3 regions of the Priestia sp. SIMBA_032 genome follow, and region 1 is predicted to be linked to each of the others. Evidence: riboswitches for the same ligand, from Rfam matches in the RefSeq annotation. Region 1 holds a riboswitch; each other region holds the start of a gene.
What was found. A riboswitch is a leader RNA that binds a small molecule or an ion and turns the genes downstream of it on or off. The one in region 1 is predicted to bind S-adenosylmethionine.
Positions count from the first base shown of each region.

Region 2: it holds a riboswitch for S-adenosylmethionine, as region 1 does, so the genes downstream of both, SB717_RS00085 (5-methyltetrahydropteroyltriglutamate--homocysteine S-methyltransferase) here and SB717_RS20870 (phosphoadenylyl-sulfate reductase) in region 1, are expected to answer to the same signal.
Region 3: it holds a riboswitch for S-adenosylmethionine, as region 1 does, so the genes downstream of both, SB717_RS03160 (hypothetical protein) here and SB717_RS20870 (phosphoadenylyl-sulfate reductase) in region 1, are expected to answer to the same signal.

Region 1 is NZ_JAWRXD010000006.1:302,778-310,902, forward strand. Features, by position in the region: gene SB717_RS20845 (glucose-6-phosphate isomerase) at 151-1,500, shown strand; gene SB717_RS20850 (YugN-like family protein) at 1,601-2,005, shown strand; gene SB717_RS20855 (potassium channel family protein) at 2,015-2,803, opposite strand; gene SB717_RS20860 (VOC family protein) at 2,871-3,254, opposite strand; gene cdaS (sporulation-specific diadenylate cyclase CdaS) at 3,352-3,978, opposite strand; SAM riboswitch class I at 4,292-4,394, shown strand; gene SB717_RS20870 (phosphoadenylyl-sulfate reductase) at 4,649-5,362, shown strand; gene cysP (sulfate permease) at 5,382-6,461, shown strand; gene sat (sulfate adenylyltransferase) at 6,514-7,665, shown strand; gene cysC (adenylyl-sulfate kinase) at 7,678-8,125, shown strand, end outside.
Region 2 is NZ_JAWRXD010000001.1:14,514-22,638, forward strand. Features, by position in the region: gene pruA (L-glutamate gamma-semialdehyde dehydrogenase) at 1-1,359, opposite strand, end outside; gene SB717_RS00075 (helix-turn-helix transcriptional regulator) at 2,535-3,389, opposite strand; gene fabF (beta-ketoacyl-ACP synthase II) at 3,512-4,747, shown strand; gene SB717_RS00085 (5-methyltetrahydropteroyltriglutamate--homocysteine S-methyltransferase) at 5,105-6,232, opposite strand; SAM riboswitch class I at 6,314-6,414, opposite strand; gene SB717_RS00090 (hypothetical protein) at 7,491-7,898, shown strand.
Region 3 is NZ_JAWRXD010000001.1:623,697-631,821, reverse strand. Features, by position in the region: gene SB717_RS03180 (M48 family metallopeptidase) at 1-247, opposite strand, end outside; gene SB717_RS03175 (hypothetical protein) at 550-744, shown strand; gene SB717_RS03170 (GNAT family N-acetyltransferase) at 947-1,453, shown strand; gene SB717_RS03165 (amidohydrolase) at 1,501-2,655, shown strand; SAM riboswitch class I at 2,719-2,820, shown strand; gene SB717_RS03160 (hypothetical protein) at 2,889-3,131, shown strand; gene SB717_RS03155 (M20/M25/M40 family metallo-hydrolase) at 3,598-5,220, shown strand; gene SB717_RS03150 (VOC family protein) at 5,239-6,036, opposite strand; gene SB717_RS03145 (CotG/ExsB N-terminal domain-containing protein) at 6,190-6,582, opposite strand; gene SB717_RS03140 (GNAT family N-acetyltransferase) at 6,703-7,149, shown strand; gene SB717_RS03135 (MFS transporter) at 7,310-8,125, opposite strand, start outside.

The sequences.
Region 1 (8,125 bases):
TGAATTTATCGTTAAATAAAAGGGTACATACAATGATTGCAGTTTCAACAAACTATAATGATTGTGTCAAACTGTAAGTGGATTCACTTGAATTCAGCTAACAGTTTCGATAAAGTGGAAAATAAAGATATTTTAATGGAGGAACAGATTATGACACATGTTCGTTTTGATTATTCAAACGCGTTATCATTTTTTGGTGAACATGAACTTACATACTTACGTGATGCCGTGAAAGTAGCTCACCATTCAATTCATGAGAAAACAGGTGCTGGGAACGACTTTTTAGGATGGGTAGACCTTCCTACGGAGTATGACAAAGAAGAATTTGCACGCATTCAAAAAAGTGCAGAAAAAATTAAATCTGATTCAGATGTATTAATTGTTATCGGTATTGGAGGATCTTACTTAGGTGCTCGTGCTGCTATTGAAATGCTTCAGCATTCATTCTATAACACATTATCAAAAGAACAGCGTAAAACTCCGCAAGTTATTTTTGCTGGTAACAACATCAGCTCAACATACATGAAAGACTTAATGGATGTTTTACAAGATAAAGATTTCTCTATTAATGTTATTTCAAAATCCGGCACAACAACAGAACCGGCGATTGCTTTCCGTATCTTCCGTAAATTATTAGAAGAGAAATACGGCAAAGAAGAAGCACGCAAGCGTATTTATGCAACAACAGATAAAGCGCGCGGCGCATTAAAAACATTAGCAGACGAAGAAGGTTATGAAACATTTGTTATTCCAGATGATGTAGGCGGCCGTTATTCGGTATTAACAGCGGTTGGCTTATTACCAATTGCTGCTGCAGGCCTTGATATCGAACAAATGATGAAAGGTGCAGCTGATGCTCAAGAAGCATTCTCATCATCAGAGCTAGAAGAAAACCCAGCTTATCAATATGCTGTAGCTCGTAATGTTCTTTATAATAAAGGAAAAACAATTGAAATGCTGATTAACTATGAGCCAGCTCTTCAATACTTTGCTGAATGGTGGAAACAGTTATTTGGTGAAAGTGAAGGAAAAGACCAAAAAGGTATTTACCCTTCATCTGCTAACTTCTCAACGGACCTTCATTCTTTAGGTCAATATGTACAAGAAGGTCGTCGTGATATTTTTGAAACAATTGTACAAGTTCAAGATTCTCGTCATGAGCTAACAATTGAAGAAGATGCAGCGGACTTAGATGGACTAAATTACTTAGCTGGTGAAACAGTTGACTTTGTAAACAAAAAAGCATTCCAAGGTACAATGCTTGCTCACACAGACGGAGGCGTTCCAAACTTAGTTGTAAACATTCCGGCGTTAGATGAGTATACGTTTGGATATGTTGTATACTTCTTCGAAAAAGCATGCGCAATCAGCGGCTATTTATTAGGAGTAAATCCGTTCGATCAGCCTGGAGTAGAAGCGTATAAAGTAAATATGTTTGCTCTTCTTGGAAAACCTGGTTTTGAAGAGAAAAAAGCAGAATTAGAAAAGCGTTTGAAATAAATAAAAAGTTCACCTTCTTGTTAGAAGGTGAACTTTTTTGCTTTTGAGATAAAGGATAAAAAGCTGGAAAAAGGATATGTTAAAACAGAGGAGGGATAAGATGATTGAATTATCTTCAAGATTAGACGGCACATTATTCAAGCTTTATGAATTAGAAAAAACGCTTAAGCCGCTTGGGTATAACATTGGAGGGAATTGGGACTATGATCACGGTTCATTCGACTATAAGATGAATGATGAAGTCGGCTATCAGTTTTTGCGCATCCCGTTTACAGCTACGAATGGAGAACTGGATTCTAAAGGAACAACGGTACAGATTGGTACGCCATTTTTACTTTCACATAAGTATCAAATTGGCCTAGATGACAATGTTCACAATGGAAACGTGGGTGCTTCATTTAACCAGTTTGCAGAACCCCAAGACGCAGACGCTTCATTTCCAGAAAAGTATATCAGCTTAGGAGAAGAGCTAATTAGAGAGGCAGAAGAGGCGCTGCTTCAGTAATTGAAGGGACTATTCTTTTCTTAAACTCTCTAATTTTTTCACAAAAATATGTTCGTACATGACCTGACTAATCAACTCGTTTGTTTTAATCATTTCATTTACCCCCAAATTTTGCGCATTTTGAATATGCTTTTTTGTTAACAGTTCAACGATGCTGTAAATAGAAGGGTTCAATCCTTGCAGAGCGACTAGCGTAACAATCGTATTCATGTCTGCATATTCTTCTGTCTTATGCTGATCCGCAGTAATAAGCACTTTTTTTGCGCACCGAGCATTGGCAAGTTCTAATACCTCATAGTGAGATGGACTTCCTTTAATAAAATGAACGCGATCACAGATCATGGGGTTTTTAGTCAGAGAATCGTCGATAAGAACAATGTCTTCTTTATGAAATGCGTCGCGATAAGACTCTAACACGAGTTTGGCGCGCTCATTCCACCCCACAATGATGAAGTGATCTTTTCCATAAAACTTTAAATTCCCTTCCAAATAAGCGCTCTCAGCGGAAACAGCAATTTTAGAAAGCGTGACAAAATAAGTAGTAATAAATCCCGTTCCAACCAGGACTAAAATAATTGCAGCTAACCTTCCAATCGTAGTGGTGGGAGCAAAATCACCGTACCCTATAGTAGAGATTGTAATAATAACCCACCAAATTCCTTCAAACACATTCCCAAACGTTTGCGGCTCTAAGAAATGTATAAGCATGCCGAAAAGTAAAACAAGACAGCCGATAATAAAAAGAAGCCGCACTAAAATAGAACGACGAAAAAGTCGAAATAATAGCCATTCCATCATAAAAAAACCTCCAGTGATTAGTCATAGCCACAGTATGACCATTTTTCACTGAAGGTATAAGATATCTTTATCTTTTTACTTCGTAATATTCAATCCATTCTTTGTCTGGACCGTAGAAAAATAAGTATCTTGCTCCATTTGGCAAAGTTACAATGTTTTCTTCCACAAATGAAATGCCTGCTGATTTTAAACGCTCAAACTCTTCTTCAATTCCGTCTACTGCCAGCGCAAAATGATGAACTTTACCTTCATTAGGTAAGCTTGAGTTATACCCTTGAATTAACTCTACGATTACATTTCCTTCTAAGCCTAGAAAAGCTAGCTTCAAAGACGGATCGGTATGTGGCAGTGTTTCGATGAGCTCTAGTCCCACTTTTTGTGTATAGAACTCAATAGATTCTTCTATGTCCTTTACTTGAACGCCTACATGTTCAAATTTTAAAATTGCCATATGCATCACCCGTATCTATAGTATGTAAAAACTATGAAATATATTAAAGAGAAAGGGTAGAGAAGTCAAGATAGGGCTGCTTGTCAGGAAAGGGCTCTTAAATCATATTTTTGCTGGAGTGAATAGGGTAGAGGCTTCCATCAAGAGCAAACGAAATTTTACCTGTTTCTTCGGATACAACTAAAATTAATGCATCCGACTTTTCTGACATTCCAATGGCTGCACGGTGACGTGTTCCCAATTTTTTGTTCGTTGAAATAATAGACGAGAGAGGTAAAACATTAGCAGCTGAAATAAGCTGATTATTTCTAATTAGGACGGCTCCGTCATGTAAGGGTGTCCCTGGATAGAACAGTGTCTCAACTAGCGTAGCGCTGACAGGAGCTTGAATAGGCATTCCTTTTTGAATAAGAGGGTCTACATTTTGTTCCCGTTCAATGACAATTAAAGCGCCGTGACGTTTCTCAGAAAGGTTATGAATAGCTAAGGACAGAGCAGCATATTCAAATGTATAAGGCGATAAGTAATGACGCAAGTAATAAGAGGCGGCCGTAGCTTGAACATCTTGAAATAACCTTCTCATCTCCTCAAAATCACATAGGATACAATGATCACTCGTGTCTAAATGTTTAATTAAATTAGAGGCTTCAGTTGAAATCTGCTGTAAATATGTTCGCACATTATTTTTAATTGTATCGTCTAATTGAAAGGGTTGTCTCTCCATCTTATATAGCTCCTATCTGTCAGTCAGTGTTATCTGTAATGTGTGCTAATGTGGGTGAATTATCCGTAAAGCTTATAAATCCCTTATTAATTTTATAGGGAGGTTTTGCGTTTTATTTAGCAAGAGAATATAAAAAGTTGGAGAAAAAAGAAAGCGTTTTATAAACTGATATGTTCACATTTGGTTTAAATTTACATATGTTGTTTTAAATAAAAGTATAGATATTTCTGTGAATTTAAAGTATAGTTTTCTTATCGGATATATGATTTTTAATGTTGACAAATATTCTAAATATGCTAAAATTTTTAAAAAATGCTTATCAAGAGTGGTGGAGGGATCTGGCCCGCTGAACCCCGGCAACCTGCTTAGCAAGGTGCTAATTCCAGCAAAGTGTGGATCATTTTGAAAGATAAGGTGAAAATTTATTGCCTACCCAGTCTTTCAATATGGAAGACTTTTTATTTTGATATAGCGCAAGCGATAATTTAAGGAGGGACATTAATGACTGTAACCCCCGACTTAAAACAAATCTTTGAGCACGTGGAAGCAAAGTAAGAATTAAATAGTTTCGCTGACTAGACACACTAGAGGCGGTTTTATCCAATTCTAGTGGGTAAAACCGTCTTTTTTTATTGGATAACGCGGATAACTAAGAATTGGAGTGAAGAAAATGGCAGACTTATATACGTACGAAAACTGGAGTGATACATTTCCAGAGTTCGATAGTGAAGATGAAACAAAAGGAGCCCTTTCAGCATTGCAGTGGGCGTATGATACCTATGGAGATTCAATTATTTATGCATCAAGCTTTGGTATTGAAGGAATCGTGTTAATTGATTTAATTTCAAAAGTGAAAAAAGATGCTGAAATTGTCTTTTTAGATACGGGCGTTCATTTTAAAGAAACATATGAAGTAATTGATGCAATTAAAGAACGCTTTCCTGATTTGCGTATTCATATGAAAAAACCGGATTTAACGCTTGCAGAACAAGCCGAAAAACATGGAGATGAGCTTTGGAAGAGTCAGCCTAACCTATGCTGTCAAATTCGAAAAATCATCCCGTTAAGGGAATCTCTTGCTCCTTATGATGCGTGGATTTCTGGTTTGAGACGCGAGCAGTCTGAATCCCGTGCCAACACGAATTATTTTAATAAAGATGAGAAATTCAAGAAAGTGAAAGTCTGCCCGTTAATTCATTGGTCTTGGAAAGAAGTTTGGCGCTATGTGTATAAGCATGATTTACCATATAACAAACTTCATGATCAAGGCTACCCAAGTATCGGCTGTGAGCCCTGTACCGCACCTGCCTACAATGTAGACGATTTACGTTCAGGAAGATGGGCAGGTACACAAAAAGTTGAATGCGGATTACACGAATCTTAAATACGAAAGAGCTGAATAAATGATGCTTTTATATGTTGCCTTTATCATTGCGCTTTTTTTTGCAATGAATATTGGGGCAAGCGGTGCAGCAGCTGCTATGGGCGTTTCATACGGCTCCGGTGCGATTAAAAAGCGAAGAGTAGCCCTTTTCATCTGTGCTGTAGGTATTGTGCTCGGAGCCATCATCGGAGGCGGTGAGGTGGTAAGAACCATCAGTTCAGGTATCATACCTGAAAAATTGCTGTCAGTAGAATTAGTTATTATCATTCTGGCTGCTGCAACGCTGTCACTCTTTTTCGCGAATTTAATTGGTATCCCTCTATCAACAAGTGAAGTAACGGTTGGCTCAGTTGTTGGGGTAGGAGTAGCTTATCAATCTCTGTATGTGGAAAAACTTTTAGTTGTAATGTCTTTTTGGATGATTGTTCCGCTGGTTTCATTTGTCATTGCTTTTTTGATTGGAAAAGTGATAAAACGCAGAGCCCATAAAAAGGAAGCAGAGGGAAAGTGGAAAAGAGTTTTAACGATTTTAGTTATAGCGACGGGATTCTTTGAAGCCTTCTCAGCTGGAATGAATAACGTGGCAAATGCTGTCGGTCCTCTAGTAGGAGCTGGATTAATGGATGCTACAACGGGTGTCATAGCAGGAGGATTGGCTGTGGCGCTTGGAGCTCTTTTATTAGGAGGCCGAGTTATTGAAACAAACGGAAAAAAAATTACTCGCTATTCTGTAGGAGAAGGTTGTATTATCTCGGGTACTGGTGCTTCTCTTGTTACAGCAGCTTCACTTTTTGGTTTGCCTGTACCGCTTACACAGGTCACTACGTCTTCTATTATTGGAATAGGAGCAGCGAAAACGGGATTTACGAAAGAACAGCGCGAAGTGGTCATTCAAATGTTAAAGGTTTGGGTGGTATCCCCTGTGTTTTCACTCGTAATCTCATATGTTCTTGTGAAATTAGTACTTGAAAGCGACTTATATTCATTTGTGGTGCTAGCTAGTGGCTGCATTGCCACAGCAGGTGTTCTAAGCTTAGCTAGGACGACTAGAAGAAAAAGAGCAAGCTTGCAGTCGGAAAAAGAAAAAATGACTGCGTGATTCAAGTGCTTTTTATTATATTGTGTTAATTACTTAAGGAGGATTTTACAAAATGACAACAATTCAAGCACACGGTGGAGAATTAATTAATTTATATCAACCAACATATGACTACACGTCACTAACAAAAGAAATTGAAGTAGACAACATGGCTCTAAGTGATTTAGAACTAATTGGAATTGGTGCTTACAGCCCAATTACAGGGTTTTTAGGAGAAAAAGATTATCAATCCGTTGTTGAAAATATGCGTCTAGCAGATGGAACTGTATGGAGTATTCCTATTACTCTTCCCGTAACAGAAGAGCAAGCTAAAGAATTAAACATTGGCGACAAAGTAAAACTAGTTCAAAGCGGCGTAACGTATGGTGTTCTAGAAGTCTCTGAGGTATATACACCAAATAAAGAAAAAGAAGCGGAAAATGTGTACCGCACGGCAGAACTTGCTCATCCTGGCGTGAAAAAAATGATGGAACGCCCAAATGTATACGTAGCAGGTCCAATCGTACTTGTAGAACGTACACCTAAAACGCGTTTTGAAAAGTATTACCTAGATCCAACTGAAACAAGAGCAGCATTTGAAGAACGCGGTTGGAAAACGGTTGTTGGATTCCAAACTCGTAACCCTGTTCACCGTGCGCACGAATATATTCAAAAAACAGCATTAGAAATTGTAGACGGCCTGTTCTTAAATCCACTTGTAGGAGAAACAAAGTCAGATGATATCCCAGCAGATATCCGTATGGAAAGTTATGAAGTACTTTTAGAGAACTATTATCCTAGCGATCGTGTAGCTTTGGCAGTTTTCCCTGCTGCAATGCGCTATGCTGGACCTAGAGAAGCTATTTTCCATGCAATGGTTCGAAAAAACTTTGGATGCACACATTTCATTGTAGGCCGTGACCATGCTGGTGTTGGTGACTACTATGGAACATATGACGCACAAAAAATCTTCAGTAACTTTACAGCAGATGAATTAGGAATTACACCTTTATTCTTTGAACACAGCTTCTACTGCAAGAAGTGTGAAGCGATGGCATCAACGAAAACATGCCCTCACAGCAAGGAAGATCATATGATTCTATCTGGAACAAAGGTACGTGAAATGCTTCGTAACGGAGAAGTGCCACCAAGCACATTCAGCCGTAAAGAAGTAATTGAAGTGTTAATTAAAGGATTAGCAAACCAAAAAGTATCTTCAAAATAAGGAGCGGTTGAAGTGAGCAAATCAACAAACATTACGTGGCATGATGCTGGAATTACAAAAGAGGAAAGACGCGAGCAAAACAATCATCACAGTTTTGTATTATGGTTTACCGGTCTTTCTGGTTCAGGTAAATCTACCGTGGCAAACGCAGTGGCAAAAGCGCTTTTTGATAAAAATATTCGCAATTATGTATTAGATGGTGACAATGTTCGTTTTGGCTTAAATAAGAATCTAGGGTTTTCTGCTGAAGATCGTACAGAAAATATTCGCCGTATCGGTGAGGTTTCTAAGCTGTTCGTAGACAGCGGTCAAGTGGTACTAACAGCATTTATCTCTCCATTCCAAGAAGACCGCGCTCAAGTGCGTGAGATCTTAGAGGGGAATGAATTTTTGGAAGTATACGTGGAGTGTCCGTTAGAAGAATGTGAAAAAAGAGATCCAAAAGGCCTTTACAAAAAAG
Region 2 (8,125 bases), on a different contig from region 1:
TGCACCTGTCAAAGCATAATCAGTATTGTTTGCAATCTCCATCATATGATCAAAATCTCGTGCTTTACAGAAAGCCACTACTGGACCAAAAATTTCTTCTTGCATTAAGCGCGCTTTTTCGTCGACATCTGCGAAAATTGTTGGCTGGATGAAGTAACCCTTAGAATCATCTGATTCTCCACCAGTCATCAAACGCCCCTCTTCTTTCCCAATTTCAATATAAGATAATACTTTATTATAAGAAGCCTCGTGACTAACAGGTCCCATATAAGTAGATGCTTCTTCTGGATTCCCTACTTTTAAGGTCTTTGTTAATGCAACTGCTTTCTCAAGTACAATGTCATATATATCTTGATGTACCACAGCACGAGAGCCAGCTGAACATTTTTGTCCTGAGAATCCGAATGCAGAGTACACAATAGAAGACGCTGCTAAATCTAAATCTGCATCTTTATCAACAACCACTGTATCTTTTCCACCCATTTCAGCAATAACACGTTTTAACCACTTTTGGCCTGGTTGTACTTTTGATGCCTTTTCATAAATACGACAACCAACTTCACGAGAACCTGTGAATGAAACGAAACGTGTTTTAGGATGTTGAACTAGATAGTCACCAATCTCAGGTGTCACGCCCGGAATAAAGTTTAGTACTCCTTTAGGAAGCCCTGCTTCCTCCATTACTTCTACAAATTTCGCTGCTACGATAGGAGTTGCATCAGCAGGTTTTAATAAAATTGTGTTTCCTGTAACGATTGCAGCTGCTGCAGTTCCCGCCATAATAGCTAATGGGAAATTAAACGGCGAAATAATAACGCCTACACCAAGTGGGATATAATTAAATTTATTTTCTTCTCCTTGACGACTTTGTACCGGCACTCCATCCTTTAATTTCAACATTTGACGAGCATAAAACTCAAGAAAATCGATAGCCTCTGCCGTATCTGCATCAGCCTCATTCCAAGGCTTACCAGCTTCCTTAACTAAATAGCCTGAGAATTCATGTTTACGACGACGGATAATATCAGCTGCACGGAATAAAATGTTCGTGCGTACTTCTGGATCTTCTTTTTTCCATGTATTGAATGTAGAAAGAGCTGTTTGCATAGCCTTTTCAGCTAATTCTTGATTCGTCTTAGAGACTCTTCCGATAATTTCAACTTTATTTGATGGGTTAATTGACGTAATTTTTTCATCTGTGGTAATTAACTCATCACCAATAACTAGGGGATAATCTTTTCCAAGCTCAGCTTGTACAGTTTCTAAACCTTTTTTAAACTCCTTTTTATTTTCTTCGAGTGTGAAGTCTGTAAAAGGCTCGTGTTTATATGCTTTGATTTCTGTAAAAGTTGTTGTCATTGTACTACTCTCTCCCTTAAAAGTTTTAATGAATTTTTGATGTTAAAGTCAATGTGTTCCGTAGTACTGGCCAATACTACTCTTGAATTAGAATTATTCACCATATGGGATAATCAGTTCTAAAGCAAAACATTATAAAAAGTTAAAATTTTTAGAACATTTAATCTTTATAAGAATGTATTATAAACACCTTTGATAGGTTTTGTACACACTTTTTTTACAAAAATGTTCATTTTTTTATTTTTGAACACTTTTGTTTAAAATGTAGAATAATTATATTACTTTTAATGTCTTATGCAAATATATGGTTAGATAACCTGACATATTTTCGACATTTAATATTCAGATACTCCAAAACGGGCTAATAGCTTTGCTAATGGACTATCACTTTAAAAATGCTGTCTAAATAAACTAAATCTTTATTTTAATAAATTTTAACCTTACACCCATTGAAAGCTGTTAAAAACTATTTCCAAATATTATGATGAATAAGATGCTATCAATAAAATTATGTAATATTTTTGTTCTCATAGCTCATAATAAAGTAGATTACAGCAGAAATTTCTCTTGAAACGTAGATGAGGCTTTAAAGAGAATGCAAAAAATTTCACTAAATAAAAAAATAATGACACTGTATTCAATAGCATCATTATTGATAAGTCTTTAATTTAGAAAAATTATTCAGTTATGTAAATATGAAGCTACTTATAGTTTCTAAATTTCTCTAAAGATAAAAACGTCTATAAAATCATCTCCTAGCCAAGTAATTTTGAATAAGGAATATTGAAAGTTTTATCCGCTTAAACGCTCTTCTAGTAAAATGATTGTCGTGAAATATGAAGATCACAATTATGCCTTAAATATCCTTAGTTTTTAGCGTTAATTAATCTTCGAGTAAATACATTTATTTTTTATAGAAAAATTTTAATCGGTTCCTAAAATCAAACTTATGTAAACTCAAAAAGAAGAAGGCTATTTCTAAAGAAAAAAGCTACTCCTATACTCGGGGAAGTAGCTTTTTTCTTTAGAACATCATACATGAAGAATAGTATGAATTGGGGTTCCTATCCTCTTAGATTGCTCAAAAACTTTAATTTTATACTTTTATTTGAGTGAAAAAACAGTCTCCAAGTAAGAGACTGTCATCTTAATCTGCACGATATAATAAAATTCCTCTATAATTTCTCCATAGAAACTCTTTTCATTAAGCGCTTTAACTTATTTTCCGTATCCGTTTCCTCTACGGGTGTGTAGATGCTACACCGCAAATCCATATCTCCTTGAACTTGGAGGGAAGTTAAATTAAATAACATTTTCCCTGCCTTTGCATGTCTAAATTCAATAACCATTTCGGGAGCTTTACTCACTTGGCTTTCATTCCATAAGGTCTGGAATTCCGGATGTAAATGACTCATATGACTAATAAACTGGTTGTACCATTCATCGCCTAGATAGTGTCCATAATAGGTACGGAAAATAGACAGAAAACCTTTCGCAAAATGCTCCCAATTGACAGCTAATGTTTTTAATTCTTTTCGGGCGAATACTAATTGAATTAGATTTCTTTGATCATTTGGGATTTGTTGAAAATCTAGAAAAACATGAGAAGCTGCGGAATTCCAGCCTACAATATGACAATGTCGATCTGTAACGATAGTCGGACAATAGGTTAATTCATCTAGTATTCGTTTTAAAGAAGGGCTAAGCTCTGATTGTTCTTTTTTTGAATGATCAATTTCTAACTTTGTTTCTAGTGCCAGATCATATAAATAGTCTCTTTCATCGCTATTTAGTTGTAGAGCTGTAGAAATACAGTCAAGTACGATAGAAGAAACTTTTATATCTCTTCCTTGCTCTAACCATGTGTACCAAGTGGTACTTACCCCTGCTAATTGTGCAACTTCTTCCCTTCGTAATCCGGGTGTTCTTCTTCGAGTACCAGCTGGTAACCCAATAGTCTCTGGCTTAATTTGAGCACGTTTAGCTTTTAGGAATGTAGACAAAGCCTCAAGTCTAGTTTTATCGTTCATTTTTAAAACTCCTCATCATACCAATTTACCCTAGTAGTAGTTATACCAGGATAAACAGTCCCTTGTAATAGGATAAAAGCACTGTAAAATACAAGTATATTATTGATTTGGAGTGATGAAAAGTGGAAAGAGTTGTGATTACGGGTATGGGAGTGGTCTCTCCTATTGGAAATGACATTAGAACATTTTGGAACAATCTAATTAAAGGAGAGTCTGGTATCTCCTCTATAGATATATTTGATACTGCTGATTATAAAGCAAAAATTGCAGGAGTCGTTCGAGATTTTGATGCAGATGAGATTTTAGGAAAGAAAGAAGCAAGGCGTTTAGATCGCTTTTCCCAATTTGCTTTAGCTGCAGCTGAACAAGCCTGGTCAGATTCTAAATTAGATCTAAATGATATCAATCCAGAACGGTTAGGTGTATACGTAGGTTCAGGTATAGGCGGCATTGAAACCTTAATTGAAAATATTGATGCACTTAGACAGAAAGGACCTAGGAGAGTCAGTCCAACTCTTGTACCAGCTATGATTACTAATGCTGCTGCAGCACAAATTAGCATCAAATGGAATGCAATGGGTCCTTCTATGTCACCAGTTTCTGCTTGTGCTATTGGGAATACTGCTATTGGGGAAGCCTTTAGACTCATTCGTTCTGGAGAAGTGGATGCTGTGTTTGCGGGTGGAACAGAGGCTGCTATAACAGACTTATCAGTAGCCAGTTTTGGCAATGCTACCGCATTATCAACAAGAAATGATGATCCTACTCAAGCTAGCCGTCCATTTGATGAAGGGCGTGACGGGTTTGTCATGTCAGAAGGAGCTGGAATTCTAATTTTAGAATCCCTATCTCATGCTTTACGCAGAGGAGCAAACATTCATGCAGAAGTCATTGGATACGGTGCAAGTTCAGACGCACACCATATGGTTGCTACACATCCAGAGGGTAAAGGTGCTTATCTTGCAATGAAAGCAGCTTTAAGAAATGCAAACATACCTCTTGAGGAAATTGATGTTATTAGTGCTCATGCCACAAGTACAAAGGTAGGTGACATCTCTGAAACCAGGGCTATTAAGGCCCTATTTGGAAAACAAGCTTATCAGATTCCAATAACAGCTAATAAATCAATGGTTGGTCATATGCTAGGAGCAGCTGGTGGAATTGAAGCAATTGCTTTGGCAATGAGCCTTAAGGAGAGCATCGTTCCTCCAACAATTAACTTAGAAACTCCTGATCCATTATGTGATTTAGACTATGTGCCAGCCATTGCTCGCCAGGTGAAAATAAATACTGGTTTATCTAATTCTTTTGGATTTGGAGGTCATAATGCTGTTATTATTTTAAAGAAATACGAGTGAATATATTTTGAGTGTAATAAAAGGAGCAAAATCAGAAAAATGCTGTTTTTGCTCCTTTATCTTATGTTAGTTAAAAGACAAGTCGGTATACCCTTAGATACAGGCCTCTTCTACTATTTAAGAATTTGTTCATTTCTGCATTATTAATATTACAACTTTAGATAGAAAAATTTGTTAATGAAGAATTAGATCTCCATTTTCCAACTAAATAAATAGTAAAATGACGAATTTAAACTTTTTTAGCTTAGTTGGTTTAAAGAGTCTTTTCAAAAGTTAGTAAGCCAGCAGAAACAGTGCCTAACTAACTACGAGAGCTCGACACCACCGAACCTATAAGCAAATAACAAATATTCCTCTTTAGTTAGCTCCCCAGATATCTTGAGCAATTTGAATTACATGTTTAATTTTATTCCACTGTTCCTCTTCTGTTAATTCGTTTCCTTCTTCGGTACTCGCAAATCCACATTGAGGACTCAATGACAAGTTTTCTAAAGGAATATATCCGCTTGCTTCTTTAATTCTTTGCTTAATAATCTTAGCTTCTTCTAATGTAGGAAACTTAGATGTTATTAACCCTAATACAACGGTTTGATTGTTGCGTGTAAAGCTTTTTAACGGTTCAAAATCTCCTGAACGGTTATCATCATATTCAAGGAAAAGTCCATCTACATGTAAGTTAGCAAAGATAGCATCAGATATAGTATCATAACCACCACTTGTGATGTACGTAGATCTGAAGTTTCCACGACAAATATGCATTGTGATGATCATATCTTCAGGCTTTTTAGAAATAGCATCATTTAAGCAGCTTACTCGTGTATCAATAATGTCCTTTACGTCCATACCCAGCTTCTCAACAACCGTATTGATACGGTCTTCAGAAACAAAATCAATCCACGAAGTATCGTCTAATTGTAGGTAACGGCAGCCTGCGTCGTAAAAGGCTTGAATCGCTTTCTGATAAGCAGCCACAGTATCATGATAAAATTGATCTCTGTTTCCATTGTAATATGTATCTTCTTGAATTCGAGTAAATAACATGTTTGGACTTGGAATTGAGAATTTAGCGACTTGGCTTCCATCACCATGTCGTTCGACAGCTTCTTTTAAAAACGTGAAATGTTCCACCATATAATGATGATTGAAGTCCACTTTACCTACTACCTTAATTGCGTTATTTTTGGTTTTTGCACCTTTGAATTGGCTGATATATTCTGTCTCAAACTGCTCTACACCTTCTAAGCCTGATAGGAAGTCCAAATGCCACCAAGAACGTCTAAATTCACCGTCCGTGATAGATTTAAGACCTACTTCAATTTGCTTCTGGACAAGCTTTTCAATTTCTTTGTCCTCTACAAATTTTAAATCTGCTTTATTAATTGTACCATTTGCATACGCTTTTCTTGCTTCTTTGAGAGTAGTTGGTCGTAAAAAGCTGCCTACGTGATCAGCTTTAAATGGAGCCTTCACTAGTGTCTTTGTCATGAGTTTGTTTCCTTCTTTCTTTTTAAAATAAAAAACCTCTTCTTAAAAATAAGAAGAGGTTAATAATCGTTATGGGTTCTCTTCTTATCTTCAAGCAAATTGCTACTGGAATTGGCACAGTACTTTAACAGTCTGTTGCCGAGGCTTCCTAGGGCCAGTCCCTCCACCTCTCGAGATAAGAATATTCAATTTATTTAACTAGGGACAATACTACACGTGTTTCTCTAGCTTGTCAATTAAAAGATTAAAAAATCAGAAATATCGGTTAGTATAAATATCTATTTATTTAACAGAAAGGAATTCCTACCGTTAACTTTTAAGACAGGAAAAAGCACCCTCATCGTTAATGGTTTTGAAGAATAAGGGTGCTCCTTGGGAATTTAGGTTTTCTATACTAAAATGTAAGAAAGATTAGGTCTATAGCTAGTATAACATATTATTTGAAAGATTGTCATACAAATTTTACTGTATAAGAGCACCCCCATTATTTAAATATAGGGTTTCTTTTTAACAGGGACATAGATTTTTTCATTTTGTACCTAGCATACCATTTTTTAATAAGGGTCTATAGCTATAAGCTGCATTTTTTATACATTGCTTTCATTGACTTGATTTGCAGAATGCCTATCCTATCAATAACTTATAAAAATTTGCATATTTCATAAAGAAAACCCTTTCCTCTCAAGGGTTTTCTTTTTTATATGTTTCAAAAAGGCACATCATGTTAAATAAAAATGTATACTTTTACGGACGTTGTATTAGAATCTTACGTTGATTCATTAAATACTTACTCCCTTTTTCTCTATAATGAGTGTCAGCAAATTTTACGACCCTGCTCCAACGATTTATGTAACTAATAACGGAAACACTGCAATTTTCATACACACAATATTGATCACTTTGCGCTATTTATGAGATATAATTTCTAATAATTATACCATGTGAAAAAATTAAAACTTTCCATGACCTAACGCATGTTTTCTATAATATATCCAGCTGCATTAGTTCTTCTTATAAAAGCTGTACATAGGATCCATCATTGAGTTCAGCAACGTCTAGGCTTTTAGAACCAGATAGTTTTTCTAGTGTGTTTCCGTGTTCCTTAAATGAAATAATTAGAGCAATAAATGTCAAGTAATTACATGTTTGTTTTTAAAATAAATGTGCACCTTATAAATATAGAAGTGTATATGATATGAAAAAAAATAGACTATTTTTGATCCTATTAGTTATAACTTGATGGTCAACTTTTTTATTTATGAAGCGTAATGAATTTAAACGCTTTTTTCCTGCATCAATTGCTATTGGTATAGTAACCAAATATCTTAATTCTTATGCCAAGAGGAAGCGCTTTTGGACATTTGGACAAAGTATACATCCAAAAATCCCTGGTGAAGATGTATGGACTTGGGGACCGTTTTTTACTGTGTCAATGTGGGTACTTAAGTCAACGTACGGTAAATTTCCTCTATATATAACTGTAAACTTCATTATTCATGTTGTCTTTACATTTGTAGTTTTGCCAAAATTAAAAGAGATAAAAGTTTTTAAACTCAAAAAAATTAATCCGTTCCAGTATGTAACAATTTTAACTCTCAGACAAATTTTGTTATATCCTTTTCAAATTGTTAATCAAAGATTTTTTAATCTATCTAATGAGAAATAAACTTTACTCATGGAGAGATTTTAAAGATAAAGGTTCCTATATACAGTTTTAAGGTAACTACAAAGCCAAAAAATCACCATTTTATTTCTTAATCGGTGTCTAGTTCAGCGATGTTACCGCGTTAGTACACTATCAATGGTCTGACGTCTTTTGCTACCTTATATCTTATAATTAGACAAAGTCTTCTTAAATCAGAACAAAAATGCGTCTCCTGCTTATGTTACAAT
Region 3 (8,125 bases), on a different contig from region 1:
CTTTTTTTACTGCTTCTTTCTTTGGAGCAGCTGGCTTTTCCTCAGCTGGTTGTGAACCGTTTAGTTGTTTTAAAATCCATGTTGCTTTGCGTGCGATGATTGAACGCACATTGTTTTCATTAAGACCTCTCGGGATAATAACTTTTACCCCTTCTTTGTCACAAATTTGCACCGTGATATCGGTTCTATTTGGAACGACTTCAATTTTGTAGTCAATTGTTTGATTGCCTGTTTGATACGTATACATAAAATTTTTCGTACTCCTTTCTACAAATCTTCATTTTATAAGCAAAGGTAGAGTTTGGTCAAATGAAAGAATAATCAGACAGTTATCAACTGCTGTTGCAGCGCCTTGCAGAATGATATGTATTCCAATATTTAGTGGAAAAGCGCCAATAATAATTGCTTCAATTCTTCTTTAGTTTTTACAAAAACATATAAAAATATGCCGATACTACTAATATAGATTAGACATTCTATGTCTTTAGATGGTATAGGGAATGAAAAATAAAAAAAGCGTTTCAAAGTTTACATGTGAAATGCTATTATATGATGGTCATAACACTTACTGTAATTGAAGTGACAAATTATTATCTTATTATGAAACAAGAGCAAGCAGCTTCGATTATGCTAGTGATTACATTTCTGTTTGCTTTTCTTACAACTACCGTGTTCTATTTTATCATACGTCGCTCTATAATGGCGGTTGAAAATTTAACGAAAGTAATGAAAGGGGTTTCGTAAGGGGATTTATTGATATTTGTTCAGTATAATAAACTGTAAGTATTGGTTTTTATGATAGCTTTCATAGAAAGAGATAATGAAAATTGACACGTTATAAAAGCAGTTGTATAGTGAGTACGCAAGGCGGCAGTCTGTCTTTTTTAATTCTCAGTAAACTTATAAGTTAAATAAAATATTTAAGCACTACATAGGAGGCGAAGAGATGAAAAATGAATTCCGTTTGGCAACAAATGACGACGCAGATAACTTATTGAACTTGACTCTACAAGCATATAAGCCTATTCGAGAGCTAGGCATTCCTTTCTTAGCAGCTACTGCTGATCTTGCTCTTGTTAAGAAAAATATTTCTCAAAACCTTTGCTATGTATATGAAGAAGATAAAAGAATCGCTGCAACTGTATCTATACGAATGCCTTGGGGAGAACATCCAGGTCCGTTTGCTGTTCCGCATCTTTGGTGGTTTGCAGTGGACCCGTCGTTTGTCAGGAAAGGCGTTGGTTCTAAGCTGCTGCATCTAGTAGAGGAAGAGATAATAAAAAATATGTTTAAATCACCAGGTGTGTCTTTAGGAACAGCAAAAGAACATCCTTGGTTAGTTGAGATGTATGAACGAAAAGGATATGTTCAAGCTAAAGAAAAGCACCTTGCAGAAGGTTATACGACCCTATTTCTTTATAAAAAATTCAATGAGGTACACTCTTTGTCGTAAAAGATAGAGAGGTGATCCAAATTAAGGAATGTGAAAGAGTGATAAATATGACAGATCAATTACTGCTAAATGAGTTAATAGACATACGCCGTGAGCTGCACCGGTTTCCAGAACTTTCAATGAAAGAATATGAAACAACTAAACGTATTAAAAAGTGGTTAAAGCACTATGATATGTCTATAGCGGATACATTCCATTTAGACGTAGGAACAGTAGCAGAAATTGTGGGAGGAAAGCCGGGACCTACTATCGCAATTCGAGCTGATATTGATGCGCTGCCAATTGAAGAAAAAACCAATCTGCCATTTGCATCTGAAGTAAACGGAGTTATGCACGCATGTGGCCATGATTTTCATACGGCTTCTATAATCGGAGCAGCCATTCTTCTTAAAGAACGTCAGCAGGAGCTTTGCGGTACGGTACGGTTTATCTTTCAACCGGCCGAAGAAACGGCTTCTGGGGCAAAAATGCTAGTTGAAAAAGGTGTGCTCGAAGGAGTAGAAGCGATATTTGGGATGCATAACAAACCGGATCTTCCTGTAGGAACCATTGGTATCAAATCGGGACCTTTAATGGCAAGCGTTGATCGTTTTGAAATTGACGTCAAAGGAGTAGGAGGTCACGCGGGCATCCCTGAAAAAACAGTAGATCCGATTGCTGCTGCTGGTCAAATTGTTACTAGTTTACAAACCATTGTCAGCCGTAATCTCAGCCCATTTCAAAATGTTGTTGTCAGCATAACTCAAATCCATGGAGGGAGCTCGTGGAACGTCATTCCTGACAAAGTAACGCTTGAAGGAACGGTGCGTACCTTTCAAGAAGAAGCGAGAGAAAAAATACCAGGTCTTATGAAACGAACTGCTGAAGGGATTGGAGCAGCTTTAGGGGCTTCAGTAGACGTTAAATGGTATCCATATCTTCCTGTAGTAAACAATGATGATACGCTGGAAAAACTGGCTACTAAAGCGGCGGAGGATCTCAGTTACCAAGTCGTAGAAGCTGAACAATCGCCTGGAGGAGAAGATTTTGCCGTATATCAGCAGCATGTACCAGGATTTTTTGTATGGATGGGTACAGCTGGAGAATATGAATGGCACCATCCATCTTTTTCATTAAATGAAGAGGCATTACTTGTAGCAGCTTCTTATTTTGCTAATCTAAGCTTCCATTTTTTGAATTCATTCCATTGCCAAAAAAATTAAAATATTTTTATTTTTCTATTTACGCGGATGGAATTGTTTGATAAAATAAATTTTAAATTAAAAAAGTTATCACGAGTGGACGAGAGATCTGGCTCTTTGACTCCACAGCAACCTACGAATGTAAGGTGCTCCTACCAGCAAAGCATGTGCTTTGGGTGATAAAACGGGTGAAAAACTCATTTTGCATCAAAGCAAAATGAGTTTTTTTTATTTTTCTAAAAGGAGAGGGTTTTATGAGTCATACAGCAGTTGCAGCATATACAGGAGAGAAAGCATTAAAGGAAGCCGTGAAATTATTAGGAAAGCATTATGAAGTAGCTTATCGTGAATTAGAAACATTTTACGAAATTGTGGTCGAAAACCAAGTTCGTACATATGCTGTAGGCATAGATATTAAAGATGTACAAAAAGCAAATGAACTAGAAATTTATTCATCATGCTGTTCTAAGCTTGAGCGAGTAGGCTGTCTGTTATAGAAGTCTGCTCGCGCCTCTATTTTTTAAGTATTTTTAAATAGAAAGCATGTTCTTTGACAACCGAAGAATCTGGTGGGTATAATCATTACTCACTAGGTTTTAAAATTAATCATAAATTGTCGAAATTTTTACACAAATTAAAGGTTACATTCGAAATGAATTGTGGTATGTTATAAAACAAGAATATTTTATGAAAGGAGCATTGAAATGGAAATGTCTCTTGAACATGGAAACGATGCAGGAAGCGAACAGCTTATTGATCGTATCCTAGACTTTTTAGAAGATGACGAAAAGTAAAAAAAAGAGTGTGCGGTGCTAGCCCTAGCCGCGCACTCTTTTTTTATCATGTGCGTCAAGGCAGCGCATACTATGATACATAGAGATAGAATGAAAGGGTCTCTGTCAAAGGGATTGACGAATCGTTTTGTTTGATGGAAAATTTAGAAAAAGGAAAGAGATGAAGGGCATGTCGAACAAAACATCTTTGTATCAAACAAAAGAACAGTTAAAGAAGCTTGTAAGCGAATTGGTTTCTATACCTAGCGTTACAGGAACGATGGCAGAAGTGGAAATGGCTGAAGCGATAGCGTCGTATTTATTGAAGCTGCCTTACTTTCAAAAAAACGAGCAAGTTAAGCTTCATTCAACAGGAGACGGGCGATCGATTGTCACAGCTTTTGTTGAAGGGAAAAATACAAATAAAACAGTTGTATTAGTAAGTCATTACGATGTAGTGGATGTACAAGATTATGGACAGTGGCAAAAGGATGCTTTTCACGCTGATACGTTAACGAATACTTTTTATAACCATATGGAACAAGTTCCGGCGTACGTACAAAAAGATATGATAAAAGGAGACTGGCTTTTTGGCCGTGGAACGATGGACATGAAAGCAGGTATTGCCCTGCATATCAGTATGATTGAACGAGCATGCAACGGAGAGTTTGACGGAAACATCCTGCTGCTGTCAGTGCCGGATGAAGAAGTAAATTCGCTTGGAATGAGAAAAGCAGTGCCTGTTCTTTTAGAACTTGCGCGCCAACATCAGCTGGATTTTTCTCTCATGCTAAATGCAGAACCAGTGTTCAGCCGCTATCCTGGAGATCAAACGAACTATGTGTACTCAGGGTCGATTGGGAAAATCATGCCAAGCTTTTTGTGTTATGGAAAAGAAACTCACGTAGGGGAACCGCTAGCTGGTTTGAATGCTAATTTACTAGCTTCTTATTTAACAAAAGAAATAGAATTAAACGTTGATTTTTGCGAAAAAGTAAGAGATGAAACGAGTCCACCTCCTACGGTGCTGATACAAAAAGATTTAAAAGAAGAGTATTCAGTTCAAGTTCCGCATTCAGCCGTTGTATTGTTTAATTTATTTATGTTAAACCGCTCTCTTAAAGAGGTGACAGATCTGCTGTTGAAATCGGCTGACAAAGCAGCTTTGAATGTAAAAAAACATTATAATAAAGCCGCTAGGCAGTACGCTGCGGGAATGGAGGGTTCATCTCTTGACGTGAATGTATGGACGTATGAAGAACTTTATACTCATGCAGTCAAACAGCACGGTGAAAAATATGTGCAAGAAATGGAAGAAGCACTTTTGGCACAAGAAGATAATGACAGAAATAAAACCATTAAATTAGTAAACTCTTTAGCTGGTTTATGTAAAGAAGCAGCTCCGATGATAGTCTTATTTTTTACGCCGCCTTTTTATCCGGCCGTTTGTTCACATGATGATCCGTTTGTACAAGGGATTTTATCAAACGTACAGGCAACTGCCAAAGAGCAATTTCAAGTGGAGCTAGTTGAACAAAGTTATTTTGGCGGAATTTCAGATTTAAGCTATGCCAGCCTGCAGCATCCGCTTCATACATTTAATACGTTAGTAGTGAATATGCCGCTATGGAATAAAGGGTATCATATCCCGCTAGAAGAGCTAGAAGAGCTAGAGGAGCTGAAGATGCCGGTGCTGAACATTGGACCGCTGGGAAGAGATGCACATCAATGGACCGAAAGATTAGACGTTCAGTATTCCTTTGAAATTTTGCCTCACTTCATTTATCAAGCTATAAAAGAAGCACAGAAATAAACATCCGTCAGCGGATGTTTATTTGTTAAATTTAAAAGAAGCTCCTTGTACGGTAATTTGTTGCGATGTTAGAGCGTGATCCAATTCAACCAACAATGGACGTTCTCCAACTTTTTTTAATGTATTATGGACAACGCCTTGTGTTCCGCTGCAAAAAATAAGGTTTCCTCCATTGACATATAGTTTTTGACAACGTGTATCAAGTAAAGAGTCTTTGTAGATTTCGCCAGCCTGAACGTCCAGCAGTTTTGTCCATTTGCCGATGGATTCTTCAAGGTTATGTACAGCACAGTAAATGTTTTTTAGCTGCAGCTGACCGGCTTGATGGGAAGAAAGAGCCGCTAGCTTTGGCTTGCGTTTTTCTTCTGGTTCACCCCACTCAATAAAGAAAGGAAAAGGGAGGGCATCATGGTCATCTTCAATAAAACACATTTGCCATTGAAGCCTTTCTCCGTGATTAGCTTGACGAGACCCTGCTACAGGGCCTTTTACAGTGTAGCCCTTGTCTTTAAGCTCGGTTATGAGCAAATCCATATCATCTGTACGAAGGGCAAATCGCCCAAAATGACCAAACGGCGTATGTTCGTTAACAAGCTGCTGAATAAGATCATTATCTGTAACTGTTTGAGCTAATGCGATATCTGTGAGCCCAAGCCACTCAATATAGCTCAGGTGAAAATAAGCCAACGTGTTAAAAGTGCCCCATTTTTCATGGGTACCGCCTTTAATAACATTTATTCCGTATTCGTTTAGTTCTTTCTGAGCGCTAATAGGATCAGGTGAAAAATGAACAAGGTGATCAAAAGATAAGTGCATGGATAGTCCTCCTTTTAAGAGAAATGCTTTCCATTATTATACTTTATTTTCTCTTTCAAGAAGAGCAAAACGAATGATTATGTAGAATGTAAAATAGAGATTTTAAAAAAAGCAAGCCGTGTACGTTTGAGACTCGACTTGCTTTTGAGTTATTTAGCGGCGGCAACCATGTCCTTTAAAGCAGCAGCCCAATGATTTATTAAACCATGGATATGAGCAGCACGGTGAACCGCATTGACAGCGGCGAGTAGAGCGATAAGTAGAACAACGGCTAGAGCGGCGAGTAGAACGGCGAGTAGAGCGACAAGTAGAACGACGGCTAGAGCGGCGAGTAGAACGGCGAGTAGAACGGCGAGTAGAGCGGCGAGTAGAGCGATAAGTAGAACGACGGCTAGAGCGGCGAGTAGAGCGATAAGTAGAACGACGGCTAGAACGTCTTCTAGAACTTTTACGTCGAGAAGTTGGTTCTTGATACATAAATGTTTCGAGCTCCGTACAAGAGAGAGATTCTGCTGCTTCTCTAATTTTTTGAGCAGTGATATGCATACAAACACCTCCTTAGGATCTAATCAGGTAGTACATAATACAATATGTACAAGGAAGGCGTTTGGATATAGTGAAAACATGGAATTTGTCTAAATTCACGAATGAAATGGAGTGGGTTTCATGCTTCAAATCCTAGAACATAAAAGAGTGGACATCGCTCTTCAAATAGTAGCTGTGCAAGTAGAAGCTTATCAAGAAGAAGCAAGGCTCATTGGTTTTTCAGACATTCCTCAGCTTACAGAAAGCAAAGAAGATATTATGAAAAGCAAGGAAGTGTTTATCGGAGAAATGATTGAAGGTAAGCTAGCTGGCGTGCTGTCGTTTGAAAAAGAAAATGAGCGATTAACCATTTGCCGTCTTGTTGTGGGTCCTCGGTACTTTCGAAAAGGGGTGGGCAGCCGTCTTTTAACACATGTATTCCAAAGATATTCGAAATGTGAATATATCGTGTCGACAGCCGAACGAAATACACCTGCTATTAAGCTGTACGAAGCTCATCGGTTTTCCATTATAAAACGCACTGCAGCTGCTGATAATCTTGTGTTAGTAACGATGAAAAGAGATTGAGACATAACGAAATCAATTCAATCTAAAGATGAACAAATGGGATACATGAAAACTACGTTTACCATACCAATGAAAAGATCCGAACGCGTTGGATTCTTTATCAAGAATCTCGATTCATCGTTCGGATCTTCCTTTAACTAAAATACTTCTGTCCCGGCCTCTACGATGACAGTGTTTGCTCAGAATAATCTAGAGCTGTATGACGCTGAATCAGCAGTAAAGCAGCTAAAGTGACAACAGCTCCGATAATAAAAGGCAGCGTCATATTGAGTTTAAAGGCAAATGCACCAAGCAGAGGACCAAAAATACGCCCTAAGCTATCCATTGAGGCGGTTAGCCCCGAAGCAGAGCCATATCCTACTTTGGTTCTTATCGTAATTAATGAGAGGACACAAGGACGAATAAGGGCATTTCCTGCTGTAAATATGCACAGAAATAAGGTAGCATTAGCAGCACTAGAAGATAACAAAATAGACGTAAATCCTATTGCTGAAACTAATAAACCAATGACCATCAGCTTTTTTTCATTTCCTTTTTTAAATCGCTGCAGCACACCGCCTTGAATCAGCGCTTGAGTTAAACCGCTCGCCATAAACATCCATCCGATTGTCGTAGGAGTAGCATTAATTTTCGCTATTTGAAAAAATTGAAAAGTAGCTTCTAAACCAGCGAGCGTAAAAGTCGCTAAAAATGAAAGAACATATAAATACTTCATAGCTCCTTGAAAATCTGACGTGAAGTCATGCCATCTCGATGTCTGTACTTTATCAGCAGATTCTTTTCGTAAAGATTCTTTTAACGTAAAGAATGAGAACGCTGTCATAATCAGTGACAAGATACCAGAGATAACGAAGGGAACAAACAAGCCGAAAGATGAAAGGACGCCGCCTAATGCCGGTCCAAAAATAAAGCCTAAGCCAATCGACATTCCTAACAGTCCCATTGCTTTCGTTCGATTTTCTTCATCTGTACTATC